2 regions of the Streptomyces sparsogenes subsp. cuspidosporus genome follow, and region 1 is predicted to be linked to the other one. Evidence: riboswitches for the same ligand, from Rfam matches in the RefSeq annotation. Region 1 holds a riboswitch; the other holds the start of a gene.

Evidence for each region. A riboswitch is a leader RNA that binds a small molecule or an ion and turns the genes downstream of it on or off. The one in region 1 is predicted to bind cyclic di-AMP.
Region 2: another riboswitch for cyclic di-AMP. It lies ahead of ABFY07_RS35550 (transglycosylase family protein); the one in region 1 lies ahead of ABFY07_RS34580 (C40 family peptidase).

What each region holds. Positions count from the first base shown of each region.
Region 1 covers NZ_BAAASD010000043.1:35,584-43,349, reverse strand. The annotation lists gene ABFY07_RS34590 (M23 family metallopeptidase) at 1-924, shown strand, start outside; gene pcrA (DNA helicase PcrA) at 1,053-3,563, opposite strand; cyclic di-AMP (ydaO/yuaA leader) riboswitch at 3,719-3,890, shown strand; gene ABFY07_RS34580 (C40 family peptidase) at 3,899-5,056, shown strand; gene ABFY07_RS34575 (L,D-transpeptidase) at 5,201-5,905, opposite strand; gene ABFY07_RS34570 (hypothetical protein) at 5,985-6,338, opposite strand; gene ABFY07_RS34565 (C40 family peptidase) at 6,650-7,696, shown strand.
Region 2 covers NZ_BAAASD010000046.1:13,119-20,884, reverse strand. The annotation lists gene ABFY07_RS35570 (Ppx/GppA phosphatase family protein) at 382-1,323, opposite strand; gene ABFY07_RS35565 (DUF501 domain-containing protein) at 1,320-1,880, opposite strand; gene ABFY07_RS35560 (FtsB family cell division protein) at 1,940-2,425, opposite strand; gene eno (phosphopyruvate hydratase) at 2,531-3,826, opposite strand; gene ABFY07_RS35550 (transglycosylase family protein) at 4,083-4,772, opposite strand; cyclic di-AMP (ydaO/yuaA leader) riboswitch at 4,774-4,942, opposite strand; gene ABFY07_RS35545 (transglycosylase family protein) at 5,204-6,184, opposite strand; gene ABFY07_RS35540 (cytochrome P450 family protein) at 6,376-7,671, opposite strand.

The DNA.
Region 1 (7,766 bases):
ATGGTCCTGGACCTCGACTCGCCCGACGCCGACACCGACATGCCCGGCACGGCGGGCACCGGCACCGCCGACCCCCACGACGCCGAGGGCGGCGCGACCGACGACGAGGATCGGGCCCCGGCCGAGACGGCCTCGCTTCCCTCCCCCCGGTCCGCCGCATCCCGCCGGGACGGCGGCCGCAGCCGCCGCCGCGCCCCCGCGGCCCGCCCCAAACGCTCCGCGCTCCTCACCGTCGCCGTTCCCTCCGTCTGCGCGCTGGGCGTCACCGCGGTGGCCGCCGCCTCCGTCAGCAACTTCGGCGACGACAAGAAGGACACCAAGACCACCCAGGCCGCCGCGGACACCCCGCCGGTCAATCCCTCGGTCGCCAACAGCAAGCTGGACACGCAGCTCGCCGCGGGCCTCGAGGACGCCGACGACTTCCGGGACCGCGCCAGCCGCACCCAGGAGCGCATCGACCTCCACGCGCGCCAGGCCGCCGAGCGCAAGCGCAAGCTCGCAGAGGCCGCGCGCAAGGAGGCGCTGCGGCCGAAGTTCGCGCTGCCCGTCTCGCAGCACGGACTGAGCGCCGGCTTCGGCCAGGCGGGCGTCAACTGGATGTCCCTGCACACCGGCATCGACTTCCCGGTCGACAACGGCACCCCGGTCATGGCCGCGACCGACGGCACCGTGCGCACCCAGTGGAACGACGCCTACGGCAACATGGTCATATTGACCAGCCCGGATGGCACCGAGACCTGGTACTGCCACCTGAGCACCGCCAAGATCCGGGCCGGATCGGTCAAGGCCGGGGACGTCATCGCGTACTCCGGGGACTCCGGCAACTCCACCGGGCCGCACCTCCACTTCGAGGTGCACCCCGGCGGCGGCGCGGCCATCAACCCGCTGCCGTGGCTGCGCAGCCACGGGCTCGACCCGACGTAACCCGCGTAAACCCCGCGTAACCCACCCCGAGACGGCCTACCCCCGAAACAGCTCACCCCCGAAACAGGCTCACCCGGGGGCGGGCTCACCCCGGAGGCAGGCTCACCCCCGGGACGAGGGTGAGCCGGCTACAGCTTCTCCACCGGGGCGTACCGCAGCAGCAGCCGCTTCGGCTTCTCGTCGCCGAAGTCGATCGTCGCCTCCGCGTTGTCCCCGCTCCCCTTCACCGCGACCACGGTGCCGAGCCCGAACGCGTCATGGGTGACCCGGTCCCCGATGGCCAGCGAGACCACCGGCCGCTCCTTGGCCCGCCGCGTGGCGAAACCGGCGGCCCCGGCCCCCGCCCGCGCACGCGAGGAGGACAGCGACGAGGACAGCGAGGACGCGACCCCCGCGACGGCCCCGACGGCCCCCATCGACGCCGACGGGGTGGCGGGCCCGGTCCGCTGCCAGCGCACGTACTGGTCGGGGATCTCCTCCAGGAAGCGGGACGGCGGGTTGTACGCGGGCTGGCCCCAGGCGCTGCGCATCGTCGACCGCGTCAGATACAGCCGCTCGCGGGCGCGCGTGATGCCGACGTACGCCAGCCGCCGCTCCTCCTCCAGCTCCTTGGTCTGGCCGAGCGCGCGCATGTGGGGGAAGACCCCGTCCTCCATGCCGCTGAGGAAGACCACCGGGAACTCCAGGCCCTTGGCGGTGTGCAGCGTCATCAGGGTGATGACCCCGGAGCCCTCGGTGTCGTCGTCGGGGATCTGGTCGGAGTCGGCGACGAGCGCGACCTGCTCCAGGAACTCCGCGAGCGTGCCCGGGTTCTCCTCGCCGCGCTCCTGCTCGTACTCCAGGGCGACGGCCGCGAGCTCCTGGAGGTTCTCGATACGGGTCTCGTCCTGCGGGTCCGTGGACGCCTGCAACTCGGCCAGATAGCCCGTGCGCTCGAGCACCGCCTCCAGCACGGTGGCCGGCCCCGCGCCCGACTCGGCGATCGTCCGCAGCTCCTCCATCAGCACGTTGAACCGCTTCACCGCGTTTGCCGAGCGGGCCGCCATGCCGTACGCCTCGTCGACCCGGCGCAGCGCCTGCGGGAAGGTGATCTTCTCGCGCAGCGCCAGCGCGTCGATCATCGCCTCGGCGCGCTCGCCGATGCCGCGCTTCGGCACGTTCAGAATCCGGCGCAGCGGGACGGCGTCCTCCGGGTTGGCCAGCACCCGCAGATACGCGAGGACGTCGCGAACCTCCTTGCGCTCGTAGAAGCGCACGCCGCCGACGACCTTGTACGGCAGCCCGACCCGGATGAAGACCTCTTCGAAGACACGGGACTGGGCGTTGGTCCGGTAGAAGACGGCCACGTCCCCGGCCCGGGCCTCGCCGGCGTCCGTCAGCCGGTCGATCTCGTCGGCGACGAACTGCGCCTCGTCGTGCTCGGTGTCGGCGACATAGCCGGTGATGGTGGCGCCGGCGCCGGCCTCGGTCCACAGGTTCTTCGGGCGGCGGTTCTCGTTGCGCTCGATGACGGCGTTGGCCGCGCTGAGGATCGTCTGGGTGGAGCGGTAGTTCTGCTCCAGCAGGATGGTGGTGGCGTCCGGGTAGTCCTCCTCGAACTGGAGGATGTTACGGATCGTGGCGCCCCGGAAGGCGTAGATCGACTGGTCGGCGTCGCCCACCACGCACAGCTCGGCGGGCGGGATCGCGTCGCCGCCGTCACCCTCGCCGCCGTCGCCGCCGGCGGCCACCGGGCCGGTGCCCACCAGCTCGCGCACCAGCGTGTACTGCGCGTGGTTGGTGTCCTGGTACTCGTCGACCAGGACGTGCCGGAAGCGGCGGCGGTAGTGCTCGGCGACGTCCGGGAACGCCTGGAGCAGATTGACCGTCGTCATGATGATGTCGTCGAAGTCGAGGGCATTGGCCTCGCGCAGCCGCGACTGGTACATCGCGTACGCCTCGGCGAGGGTCTTCTCGAAGCCGTCCGACGCCTGTCCGGCGAAGGTCTCCTCGTCGATGAGCTCGTTCTTCAGGTTGGAGATCTTGGCGCTGAAGGACTTGGGCGGATACCGCTTGGGGTCGAGGTCCAGGTCCCGGCACACCAGCGCCATCAGCCGCTTGGAGTCGGCCGCGTCGTAGATCGAGAAGGAGGACGTGAAGCCGAGCTTCTTGGACTCGCGGCGCAGGATGCGCACACAGGCGCTGTGGAAGGTCGATACCCACATGGCCTTGGCGCGCGGGCCGACCAGCTCCTCGACCCGCTCCTTCATCTCGCCCGCGGCCTTGTTGGTGAAGGTGATGGCGAGGATCTGGCCGGGGTGGACCCCGCGCGCGCCGAGCAGATGCGCGATGCGGTGGGTGAGCACCCGGGTCTTGCCGGATCCGGCACCCGCGACGATCAGCAGCGGCGAGCCGGTGTGGACCACGGCGGCTCTCTGCTGCTCGTTGAGCCCCTCGAGCAGCGCGGCCGGGTCCACGGCGGGCCGGGCGGCGCCGTCGCGGTAGTACGCCTCCCGGGGGGCGGGCGCGTCGAACCTCCCGGCGAAGAGGTCGTGCGGGACGTCCTCACCGGCGGGCCGGCCGTCGTCCTCGGGCGGCGGGGGCTCCTCGTCCGGGGGCCCGAGATCCGCCAGGAAGCTGTCGTCAAAGAGGCTGCTCATCGCTCACCGAGTCTAGGACGCCGCACTGACAGCGTACGTACGGATGTCACGAAACGGTTTCGGGGCAATTCGAACACAGGCTTCACACGGGCCCCACAAGCCCGCTACCGTCCACCGTCAGGCGGCCCGGAACCCGTCGGCGACCGCGCCGGCACGGGCTGTCTCCGCCGAGTCCGGCCCCGCCGCGAGGCGGCTGGAGCCGGGGACCCACGCGCATCACCGGGGTGAATCGGCCCGTGCGGCGACCCAGCCGCCGCACGGCCCGTAGGGCAGCCTTCCGACGCCCGAACCCGACAGCTAACCCGGTAGGCGGTCCACGGAAGGAGTCGCCTCCCTTGGCGTCGCACCGCAAGCCCCGGGCCCGGACACTGGACTCGGCCACCGGCCGCCGCACCGCCGTCTCCGTCACCATGGCGGCCCTCGCGTCCGTCACCCTGCTGAGCCAGACGGCGAGCGCCGAGCCCGGCAAGCCCAAGCCGTCGATCGAAGAGGTCAAGAAGAAGGTCGACACGCTCTACCACCAGGCGGAGTCCGCCACCCAGGGCTACAACGCGGCCAAGGAGCGCACGGGCGCGCAGCGCGCCAAGGTGGACAAGCTGCTCGACGGCATCGCCGACCGGGCCGAGAAGCTGAACGAGGCACAGCGGACGCTGGGCACCTACGCGGCGGCGCAGTACCGCGGCGGCGGCATGGCCTCCTCCACCGCGACCCTGCTGTTCGCCTCCGACCCGCAGGGCATCTTCGACCAGTCCCACCTGATGGACCGGCTGACCAAAAGGCAGAAGAAGGCCGTCGCCGACTTCAGGTCGCAGCAGGCGAAGGCCGCCGAGGAGCGCGCGAAGGCCACCGAGTCCCTGGCCGCGCTGACCCGCTCCCAGGAGCAGCTGAAGACCAGGAAGAAGACCGTCCAGGACAAGCTCACCCAGGCCCGCCGGCTGCTGTCCGAGCTGACCGCCGAGGAGAAGGCGCGGCTGGCGGCGATCGAGCGGAAGAAGGCGGAGGAGGCCCGCCGCAAGGCCGCGGAGCTGGCGCGGAAGCAGCGGGAGGCGGCGGAGCGGCAGCGGGAGCAGCAGCAGGACCAGGGCGGCGGCTCCGGCTCGACCACCCCGTCGGGGTCCTCCGACACCTCCGGCGGCTCGCACTCCACCAGGGCCGACAAGGCCATCGCCTTCGCGCGCTCGCAGCTCGGCAAGCCGTACGTCTGGGGCGCGACCGGCCCCAACTCCTACGACTGCTCGGGGCTCACCCAGGCCGCATGGAAGACCGCCGGGGTCTCACTGCCGCGCACCACCTGGGACCAGGTGAAGGTCGGCACCCGCGTGTCGACCTCCGACCTCCAGCCGGGCGATCTCGTCTTCTTCTATGACGACATCAGCCATGTCGGTCTCTATATAGGCGACGGAATGATGATCCACGCCCCCAAGCCGGGTGATGTGGTCAAGAAGGCGCCGATCACCGAGATGCCGATCTACGGAAGCGTCCGCCCGGCGTAGCCGGTCACGCCAACGGGCAGGTCAGCCCGTCGCGTCAAACCGGTCGGGTCGAACCGGTCGGGTCGAACCGGTCGGGTCGAACCGGTCGCGCTCCCGGGCCCCGGACGGCGGCCGACCGCCGCCGCCCAGGGCCCGGGGGCCGGCTCAGGTGCCGGGCTTGCGGCCGTAGACGAAGACGTCGTCGCCGTTCCGCAGCATGCTCCAGTACTTCTTGGCGTCGGCCTTGCGCATGTTGACGCAGCCGTGGGAGCCGGGCGGCGACCACACGCTGCCCGCGATGGAGTGGAAGGCCTGGCCGCCGTCGAAGAACTGGCTGTAGGGCATCGCCACGTCGTAGATCGTCGACCAGTGGTCGATGTCCCGCCAGTAGATCTTCTTCAGCCCGCCCCGGGTCTCGTACCGGTCACGGCCGGTGCGCACCGGCACCGGGCCGAACTTCAGCCGCGAGCCGTCCTGGATCCAGCTCAGCTGGCGGGTGAGGTCCACGCAGGCGATGCGGCCCTTGTTGGTGGGGCACTTCCTCGCCTTGTTCGGGTTGTGCCCCGCCGCCTTCTGCTTGTTGATCAGGTCCATCACGCCCCAGGTGACCGGCCCCGCGTACCCGATGGTCGGGCTGATGCCGTGGTTGACCTGGAACTTCTGGATCGCCAGGCAGTCCGCCCGCGACTGCCGCCCGTCGACCGGACGGCCCAGGAACTTCTCCGCCTGCTTCTGGTACGGCCCCGTGCTCGTCGTGCACGACGAGGCGGCCTGCGCCGGAGTGCCGAGCGCGACCGCCAGCGGCACCACCATCCCCGCCACCCCCAACGCCAGGCCCGCCCGGCGGCTCCATGCCGCAACTACCCCCATTGCCCGCTCCCTTCGGCTGCCTTGTCCCATAAGACCGACAGCGGGGGCAGGTGGTTGCACGGAACCTGTCAGAGAACGGTCAGGTCCACAGGACGGCGATGAAGATGTTGGCCGTGGTCAGCAGTCCCACCGCGCCGAGGGCCGCCGCCTCGACCCTCTCCTCGTCGCGCTTCACATAGACCAGCCCCAGGACCACGATCAGCAGCGCCAGCTTCACGCCGATCTTGATGTTGTTCACGCTGTTGTCGTCGGCCTGGTTGAACCCCACCAGCGCGGCACCGGTCACCAGCATGGTCAGGGCGCCGTGCAGCATCCCCTGGGTCATCCGGCCCTCGCCCGCGCGCATCGGCTTCAGCTGCGCGAGGAAGCCGCCGAGCAGCGCGGCGATGCCGACGATGTGCAGCCCGACGAAAACATGAATGAGGACGTCCATGGCTGTCGAGCGTAGCCCGGCCCATAGCAGCCCCCGACAGCCGGGTGGGTCGCGATCGCCACTTCGGTCACGGCCGCCACCCAGGCATCGGCGGGCCGGGCGGCGGGCGGTCGATTACGGGCAGCCGCGCACCGAAACCGTCCACTCCCGTTCATCGCACCGCCCGCCCGCCCCCGCCCGCCTAGCTTCCTCCTCCAGGTGGCAGCCCGCTTCCCGTCAATCGAGGGTCCCCGCCTCATGGGCAGGCTGCCACCTGCCCGGACCCGCCCAGCAGTTACGCACAGGAACACGAAGGAAGGTGACCCGCCGCCGTGGCGTCGCACAGGAAGCCCAAGCAGCGCTCGCTCACCGGCGGCACCGCCTGGACAGCCGCCGCGGTCGCGCTCGCCGGGGCCGCGGCCACCGCCATGGGCGGCACCGGCCACGCCGACACCCGCCCCACCCCGGCCCAGGTGCAGGCGAAGGTGGACCGCTACCAGCGGGAGGCCGAGGAGGCCAACGAGAAGTACAACGGCGCCAAGGAGAAGGCCGACGAGGCCCGCCAGTCGCTCGACGAGCTGCGCGACGAGGCGGCCCGCCGGACGGCGCGGCTGAACGCCGCGCGCAACGCGCTGGGCGCCTTCGCCGCCGCCCAGTACCGCTCCGGCACCGTCTCCTCCACCCTCCGGCTCGCGCTCTCCTCCTCCCCCGAGCAGTACCTGCGCCGGGCCTCGCTCGCCGAGCGTGCGGGCAGCCGCCGGGCCGCCGCGGTCGCGAGCATCGCCCGCCAGACCCGGCAGTTACGCCGGCTGCGCGGGGAGGCGCGGCACACCCTCGACCAGCTCCGCGCGTGCCAGGGGGCGCTCGCCCGCCACAAGCGCGACTCCCGCGAGAAGCTCGCCGCCGCCGAGGCCCTCCTCGACCGGCTGACCGACGAGCAGCGCCGCCGCTACGAGGCGGAGCGGGCCGCGAAGGCGGCCGGGGAAGCGGGCCGGGACACCCCGTCCGGCGCCGCGGCGCCCAGCATGTCCGGCCGCGCGGCCCGCGCCGTCTCGTACGCGTACGGGGCGCTCGGCAAGCCGTACGTCTGGGGCGCGACCGGCCCGTACGGATACGACTGCTCGGGGCTCACCCAGGCCGCCTGGCGGGCCGCGGGCGTGGCCCTGCCGCGCACCACCTACACCCAGATCAACGCGGGCCGACGGGTCTCCCGCGCCGAACTCGCCCCCGGTGACCTGGTCTTCTTCTATTCCGGCGTCAGCCATGTCGGGCTCTACATCGGCGACGGCCGCATGATCCACGCCCCGCGCCCCGGCGCGCCCGTCCGCGTGGCGCCCATCGACCAGATGCCCTTCGCGGGCGCGACCCGGCCCGCGTGAACCCGCCCGCGTGAACCCGCCCGCGTGATCCCGCCCGCGGCGGCCGCGTAGCGTTCTCGGCGATCAGCGT
Region 2 (7,766 bases), on a different contig from region 1:
TGCCTCGTGAGCCCCTTCACAAGCTTTGGGGGAGGGTCTGCTACACTCCGCCGCCCCCGTGACACATCCCATACCCGCGGTAGGGAACCAGCGGGTCGCCCCGCGCGTTGACAGCCCCGCTGATCTGCGCTTGCGGTTGAACGCGGAAGTAGACCACCGGGGCCGGGCGCATCGCCGGCCGGCGCCGGGAACGGGCGCCGGCGGGGCCGCCGGGCGGGTGCGCCCCCCGAAAGCGCCCGCGTACGGGGGTCAGGGGTCACACCCTTCGGCCACCAGGCAATTTTTTCATGTGAAGCTTTTCACGAACTTTTTGCCGCGGGGGTCTCCACGGACCCCTCACACCGGGTCCACACCCCGTTCCGGCGGCCCTGCGCAACCCCGTCAGGCGATGCTCCAGGCGATGCCGTCGAGGATGTCGTGCTCGCTCACCACGACCTCCCGGGCCCCGATCCGCTCCATGATCGTCAGCAGGACGAGCGCCCCCGAGGCGATCACGTCCACCCGGCCCTCGTGCATCACGGGGATCGCCGCCCGCTCGGCGTGCGTGGAGCCGATCAGCTTGTCCGTGATCGCACGGACCTGCTCCAGCGGGACGCGCGCGTGGTGGATGGCGGCGGAGTCGTACTCCGGCAGCCCCAGCGCGATGCCGGCGACGGTGGTGACCGATCCCGCCAGCCCGACCAGGCTACCCGCCTCACGGATCGGCACGGTCTCCTCGACGAGGTCCAGGGCCCGCTCGATGTCGGCCCGTATGGCGGCGATCTGACCGGGCGCCGGCGGGTCGCTGATCCGCCCGTCCACGACCAGATGGCGCTCGGTCATCCGCACACAGCCGATGTCCACGCTGCGCGCGGCGCGCACCCGGCCGTCGCCGACCACGAACTCGGTCGAGCCGCCGCCGATGTCCACCACCAGGTAGGGCCGGGCCAGGCCCTGGCGGTCGGTCAGCTCCTTGGTGGCGCCCGTGAAGGAGAACTCCGCCTCCTGGTCGCCGCTGATCACCTCGGGCTCCACGCCCAGGATCCCCACGACCCCGCGCGCGAACTCCTCGCGGTTCTCCGCGTCGCGGGAGGCGGAGGTGGCGACGAAGCGGACCCGCTCGACGCCGAGCCCGCCGATCACCTCCGCGTACTCCCGGCAGGCCGCGAAGGTGCGCTCCAGGGCCTCGGGGGCCAGCCGCCCGGTGCGGTCCACGCCCTGGCCGAGCCGGACGATGCGCATCCGGCGGTCGAGCTCGCCGATCCGGCCGGTCGCCGGGTCGGCGTCGGCCACCAGCAGCCGGATCGAGTTGGTGCCGCAGTCCACGGCCGCGACGCGGCTCATGCGCCCTCCCCCGCGCTCTCCCGGTCGCCCGCCGCCCGGCCGCCGCACGGGGTCGCGCACGGCCCCTTCGCCCACCACTTCGGCAGCATGGCGAGGGCCTCGTCGCCGAGCGGGTTGACCCCGGGGCCCGCGGCGAGGGAGTGGGCGACGAGGACGTGCAGGCACTTGACCCGGTCCGGCATCCCGCCCGCGCTGGGGAACCCCTCCAGCACCTCGATAGCGTCGCGGCGCGCGAGGTAGTCCTCGTGGGCCGCCCGGTAGGCGTCGGCCAGCTCGGGGTCGGTGGCCAGCCGGGCCGTCATCTCCTTCATCACGCCCTCGGCCTCCAGCGTGCCGATCGCGGAGGCGGCGCGCGGGCAGGTCAGGTAGTAGAGGGTCGGGAAGGGCGAGCCGTCCTCGAGCCGCGGGGCGGTCTCGACGACGTCCGGGTTGCCGCAGGGGCAGCGGTGCGCGACGGCGCGCAGACCACGCGGCAGGCGGTTCAGCTGCTCCTTGACGGCGGCGATGTCCGCGTCGGTGGGCGCGGTGGGCTCCGTCTGCGGAGGGGGCGTATCCATCGGTGGGAAGTTCTCTTCGATCGGTTCGGTCGGCCGCCCCGGGCGGCCGGTTGCTTCGGTCAGCGCTTCGCGCGGGCCCCGCCGTCCGCGGCGTCCGCGGCGTCGACGCTGTCCCACAGGTTGCTGTACCAGGGACGGCCGGCCGCGCCCTGGTCGGAGGAGCGCTCGGCCTCGCCGCCGCCGTCGACCACGCTGTAGCCGGTCTCCCCCGGCCGCGTGAAGTGCAGCCGCTCGCGGGCCTGCTGCTCGATGTAGGCGGGGTCCTGGAGCCGGGCCTTCTCCTCGCGCAGCTTCTTGACGTCCTCGCGCTCCTTCTGCGCCTGGCGCCGCTGGTCGGAGATGTCCGAGCGCTGCGAGATGTACTGCCGCATGGGGTAGGCGAGGGCCACCACCAGCGAGCAGACGACCAGCGCGAGCAGCGCGGCCCGGCCGGTGAGCCGGTTGCGGCGGCGCCGCACGCGGGCGCGGTAGACGCGGGCGGCGGCGTGCTCGCCCAGCGCCCTGAGCCTGGTCGCGGTGGAGAACCGATCCCGATCCGCCGGCACGTCGCCTCCCCGGTCGTGACTTCGCTGCGTACGCCGTCCCCGGCCACGGTACGGGACCGGGGCCGGGGACGTGCGTCAGGCGTGGCTGTCAGGCTCGGTGGCGGTTCAGCCCTTGGCGACCGCGCCCTTGAAGCGCGGGAAGGCGGAGCGGCCCGCGTACACCGCCGCGTCGTCGAGGATCTCCTCGATGCGCAGCAGCTGGTTGTACTTGGCCACGCGCTCGGAGCGGGCCGGGGCGCCGGTCTTGATCTGGCCGCAGTTGGTGGCGACGGCCAGGTCGGCGATGGTGACGTCCTCGGTCTCGCCGGAGCGGTGCGACATCATGCACTTGAAGCCGTTGCGCTGGGCGAGCTCGACCGCGTCCAGGGTCTCGGTCAGCGAGCCGATCTGGTTGACCTTGACCAGCAGCGCGTTGGCGGTGCCGCTCTCGATGCCGCGGGCCAGCCGCTCCGGGTTGGTGACGAACAGGTCGTCGCCGACCAGCTGGACCTTGTCACCGAGCTGGTCGGTGATCGTCTTCCAGCCGTCCCAGTCCTCCTCGTTCAGCGGGTCCTCGATGGACACCAGCGGGTACGCGTCGACCAGCTCGGCGTAGTACGCGGTCATCTCGGCGGCGCTGCGGGTCTGGCCCTCGAACGTGTACGAGCCGTCCTTGTAGAACTCGGAGGCGGCGACGTCGAGCGCCAGCGCGATGTCCTGGCCCGGCTGGTAGCCGGCCTTCTTGATCGCCTCGACGATCAGGTCCAGGGCGTCGCGGTTGGAGTTCAGGTTCGGGGCGAAGCCGCCCTCGTCGCCGAGGCCGGTGGACAGGCCCCGCTCCTTCAGCACGGACTTCAGGGTGTGGTAGACCTCGGCGCCCCAGCGCAGCGCCTCCGAGAAGGACTCGGCGCCGATCGGCGCGATCATGAACTCCTGGATGTCCACGTTGGAGTCGGCGTGCGAGCCGCCGTTGAGGATGTTCATCATCGGCACCGGCAGCAGATGGGCGTTGGGGCCGCCCAGGTACCGGAAGAGCGGCAGGTCGGAGGCCTCGGACGCGGCGTGCGCCACGGCGAGCGAGACACCGAGGATGGCGTTGGCGCCGAGCGAGGACTTGTCCGGGGTGGCGTCCAGGTCGAACATCGCCTGGTCGATCAGGCGCTGCTCGGTGGCGTCATAGCCGACCAGCTCCGGGCCGATCTGCTCGATGACGGCGAGGACGGCCTTCTCGACGCCCTTGCCCCCGTAACGGTTCTTGTCGCCGTCGCGGAGCTCGAGGGCCTCGAAGGCGCCGGTGGAGGCCCCGGAGGGCACGGCGGCACGGCCGGTGCTGCCGTCGTCGAGGCCGACCTCGACCTCGACCGTGGGGTTGCCTCGCGAGTCGAGGATCTCGCGAGCTACGACGACGTCGATGGACGGCACGAGGATCTCCTTCGTATGGGTCTGTGGTTCTGCAGCACGAGCCTAACGGGCCCGGGGGCCCCGCCCGACGTTCGCCCGTCCCCCGAGACGGGACATTGCATAAAAAGCCAGATAGCGGGGCGAATGTGAGTATTTTCAGGGAACTCGCTGGCCGAACGTGTGAAGCCCCGGCGGGGCGCGCCTGGTGGGGGGGGCGGCGCGCCCGGCCGGGGCCGTATCGGGGGGTGCCGGGCCGACGGATGCCCGGCGGGGAGGGTCAGCCGAGGTGCAGCCGCTGGCCCGGGTAGATGAGGTTGGCGTCCTCGACGACGTCCTTGTTCAGCTCGAAGAGCTTCTTCCAGCCGCCCTTGACGTGGTGCGCCTTGGCGATCTTGGAGAGGGTGTCGCCGGACTCCACCTTGTACTCGCCGTCGCCCTTCTTGATCTCGTGACGGGCCTGCCCGCGCCCGGCGTGGGCGTCCTCGCCGCGGGGCTGCGCCTTCGGCGCGGCCTGCTCGGCGGGCTTGGCGGGCTGGGCCGGCTTGGCGGGCTGGGCCGGCTTCGCGGGCTGCGTGGTGGTAGAGGTGGCCGGGGTGCCGCCGGTGGTCAGCCCCTTGCCGCAGACCGGCCAGGCGCCCTTGCCCTGCCCGGCCAGGACCTTCTCGGCTATCTGGATCTGCTGGGCCTTGGAGGCCAGGTCGGCGCGGGGCGCGAACGCCGTGCCGCCGTAGGCGGCCCAGGTGGAGTTGGTGAACTGGAGGCCGCCGTAGAAGCCGTTGCCGGTGTTGATCGACCAATTGCCGCCGGACTCGCACTGCGCGACCGCGTCCCACTGGGCGGTGGTCGCGGCGGAGGCGGAGGTGGCACCCAGGATCGGCGCGGCGACGGCCGCACCGGCGACGCCGGCGAGCGCGGCGATGCGGGTGACCTTGGAGGGACGGCGGTGCTTACCCTTGTCGTTACGCATGTTCGTTCCTCACCGACGCCTACGAGGTGAGCTGTCGGGTTCGGGCGTGAGTTGCCCGGCCGTGCGCGGTTCCCCGCACCCGGCTTCACCCCTAGCCGCACCGGCCCGTCCCCGGGCCACCGCGGCACCTACCTTGGGTCCCCCGCTCCTGCCTTCGGCGCAAACGCGTCTGTTTCCCCCCGACCGCCGGCAGGACTCGGCGTGACGATCGACGGTGCCCGCGGTGGCGAGCGAAAAGACGTTAAACACACCTTCCGGCGAGGTTCAAACCCCGACATCCCAGCGAAGACGGCCTCTTCCGCACCCAGTCGGCCCACATCCACGCAGGTGAGGCCGGGTGCGGAAAGATCGGACAGGCGGCGCACCCCGGGCGATGTGACGAGATGTATGTCTCACCGCCGCCAGATCGGGCAATTCACCCCGAACTGCCGCTATCTGACGCTGAGATCGAGGCGCTGACCAGGGTGAATGAGATCGGGGTCGGCCCCGATGACGGAGTCGTTGGCCTCATACAGCTCGGGCCACCCTCCGTCCACCTTCTGTTCGTCCGCGATGCCTGACAGGTTGTCACCGGTCCGGACCGTGTAGTCCGCGCGGCCGAGGGGCTGCAGCGGGGTCTTCGCGCGGTCCGCGTCGTCGCGTGAGGCATGGCGCCCGGAGGGCCGCGCCTGGTCCGCCGCGTCCCCGGACTGCCCCTCCCGGGCGTCGGGCGCGCCGCGGTGGCGACCGGTGGGGGCGGAGGAGGAGTCCTCGTCCGCGCCCGGCGCGTCGCGGTCCGGGGGCGGCGTCTGGTGCGACGTGCCGCCCGAACCGGCGGAGGAGTCGCCGGAGGTGCCGGCGGAGGAGCCGCCGGAGGTGCCGGCCGACGAGCCGCCGGACTCGTCGTCGGACTCGTCGTCGGACGGGGCAGAATCCGACGCTCCGGCTTTGTCGGACGTATCGGATTCTCCCGAGGTGTCCGGCGTACCGGCCTTATCGGATCGGCCGGAACTATCGGACGATTCGCCCGTAGTGGGGTCGTCGGTACCCGTCGACTCCTTCGGCTCGGGCGTCCCGGTGGAGCCGGGGGTCACCTCGAGCGCGTCGCCGAGGTCGGCGAGCCCGGCGCTCAGCGCGCAGCTCGGCCAGGCGTCGGGGCCGCGGTCGGCCAGGATCGCCTGGGCGACGGCTATCTGCTGGGAGCGGCTGGCGAGGTCGGGGCGCGGGGCGTACCGCTGACCGCCGTACTTCTTCCACATGTCCAAGGTGATCTGCAGACCGCCGTAGAAGCCGTTGCCTTCGTTGGCGCTCCACATCCCGCCGCTCTCGCACTCGGCCACGCGGTCCCACGTCTGGACCTCCGCGGCCTGGGCGCCGACGGCGCCGAAGAGCGGCATGGCGATGCCGGCGCCGGTCACCCCCGCCGCGACCACGATTGCCGGAGCCTGACGGGGGCGGCGGTGTCGACCGTTCCCGGAGCGCATGCGTTTGCCTCTCGTGTGGCGACTGAGTCGTCGGTCGAACATAGCGACGTCACACGATCATCACAAGCAGATGTATCCCAGGTCACGCGGCGGTCACACGCCTGAGGTCATGTCACTTCCGTCCCGATTTCCGGGCGTTGTCAGGACCCCGTCCCGCCGCCCGTCGCGGTGCTCGGATCCCAGGTCACGGGCAGCTCACGCAGCCCGCGCATGATCAGGCCGCCGCGCCGGCGCACCTCCTGCGGCTCCACCGCGAGCCGCAGATCCGGCAGGCGCCGCAGCAGGGTGCCGAGGGCGGTCCGGGCCTCGAGGCGGGCCAGCGGCGCGCCCAGACAGTAATGGATGCCGTGGCCGTAGCCGAGGTGCTGGTTGTCGGCGCGGGAGAGGTCGAGCACATCGGGCGCCTCGAAGCGCTCGGGGTCGCGGTCGGCCGCGGCCAGCACCACCAGCACCGGGTCGCCCACGGCGACGCGCTGCCCGCCGATCACCACGGGTTCGGTGGCGAACCGCCAGGTGGCGATCTCCACCGGACCGTCGTAGCGGAGCAGTTCCTCGACGCCGGTCGCCAGCAGCCCCTCGTCCCCTTCTTTGAGGGCCCGCCGCAGCCGGTCGCACTGGACCGGGTCGCGCAGCAGCGCGTAGACGCCGTTGCCGATCAGATTGACGGTGGTCTCGAAGCCGGCGAACAAGAGGATGAAGGCCATCGCGGCGGCCTCGTTCTCGGTGAGGTGCTCGCCGTGGTCGCTGGCGCGGATCAGCCCGGAGATCAGATCGACGGACTGCTCGCCGTCCCCCCGCCCCAGCGACTCGCGCTTGCGGTGGATGAGGTCGGCGAGATAGGCGCGGATCCGCTTCACCGCTCGGGCCACCCCGCCGCGCGGACCGCCGCCGTGACGGATCATCATCCCGGCCCAGTCGCGGAAGTCGTCCTGGTCCTCGCGCGGTACGCCGAGCAGGTCGCAGATGGCGTAGATGGGCAGCGGAAAGGCGAACTCGTGGATCAGGTCGGCCTGCCCCCGGGAGCCGAAGCCGTCGATGAGGCGGTCGGTCAACTCCTGGACGCGCGGCGCGAACGCGGCCACGCGGCGCGGGGTGAACGCCTTGGACACCAGCCGCCGCAGCCGGGTGTGGTCGGGCGGGTCGATGTTCAGCAGATGCGTCACCAGGTCCGCGCTGTGCTCGCCCGGGATGCCCACCTTGCCCTTGGCGTGCGCGGCCTCGCTGTGGTGGGCCGGATTCTTCGACAGCCGGGGGTCGGCGAGCGCGGCCCGGGCATCCGCGTACCGGGTCACCAGCCAGGCCTCGACACCGCTGGGCAACGTCGTGCGGTGGACGGGTTCGTGCTCCCGCAGCCAGGCGTACGCGGGATACGGATCGGCGGCGAACTCCCAGCTGAAAAGCGTGGGCGAGCAGGCGGGGCGGGGCTGGTCTGACACCCCCCGACGATACCGGCCGAAGCGGGACAGTCCGTCCGCCCGTATTCCTCCGGGATTCCCTGGAAAAAAGCGCATAAAAACCGGGCCGATTTCAC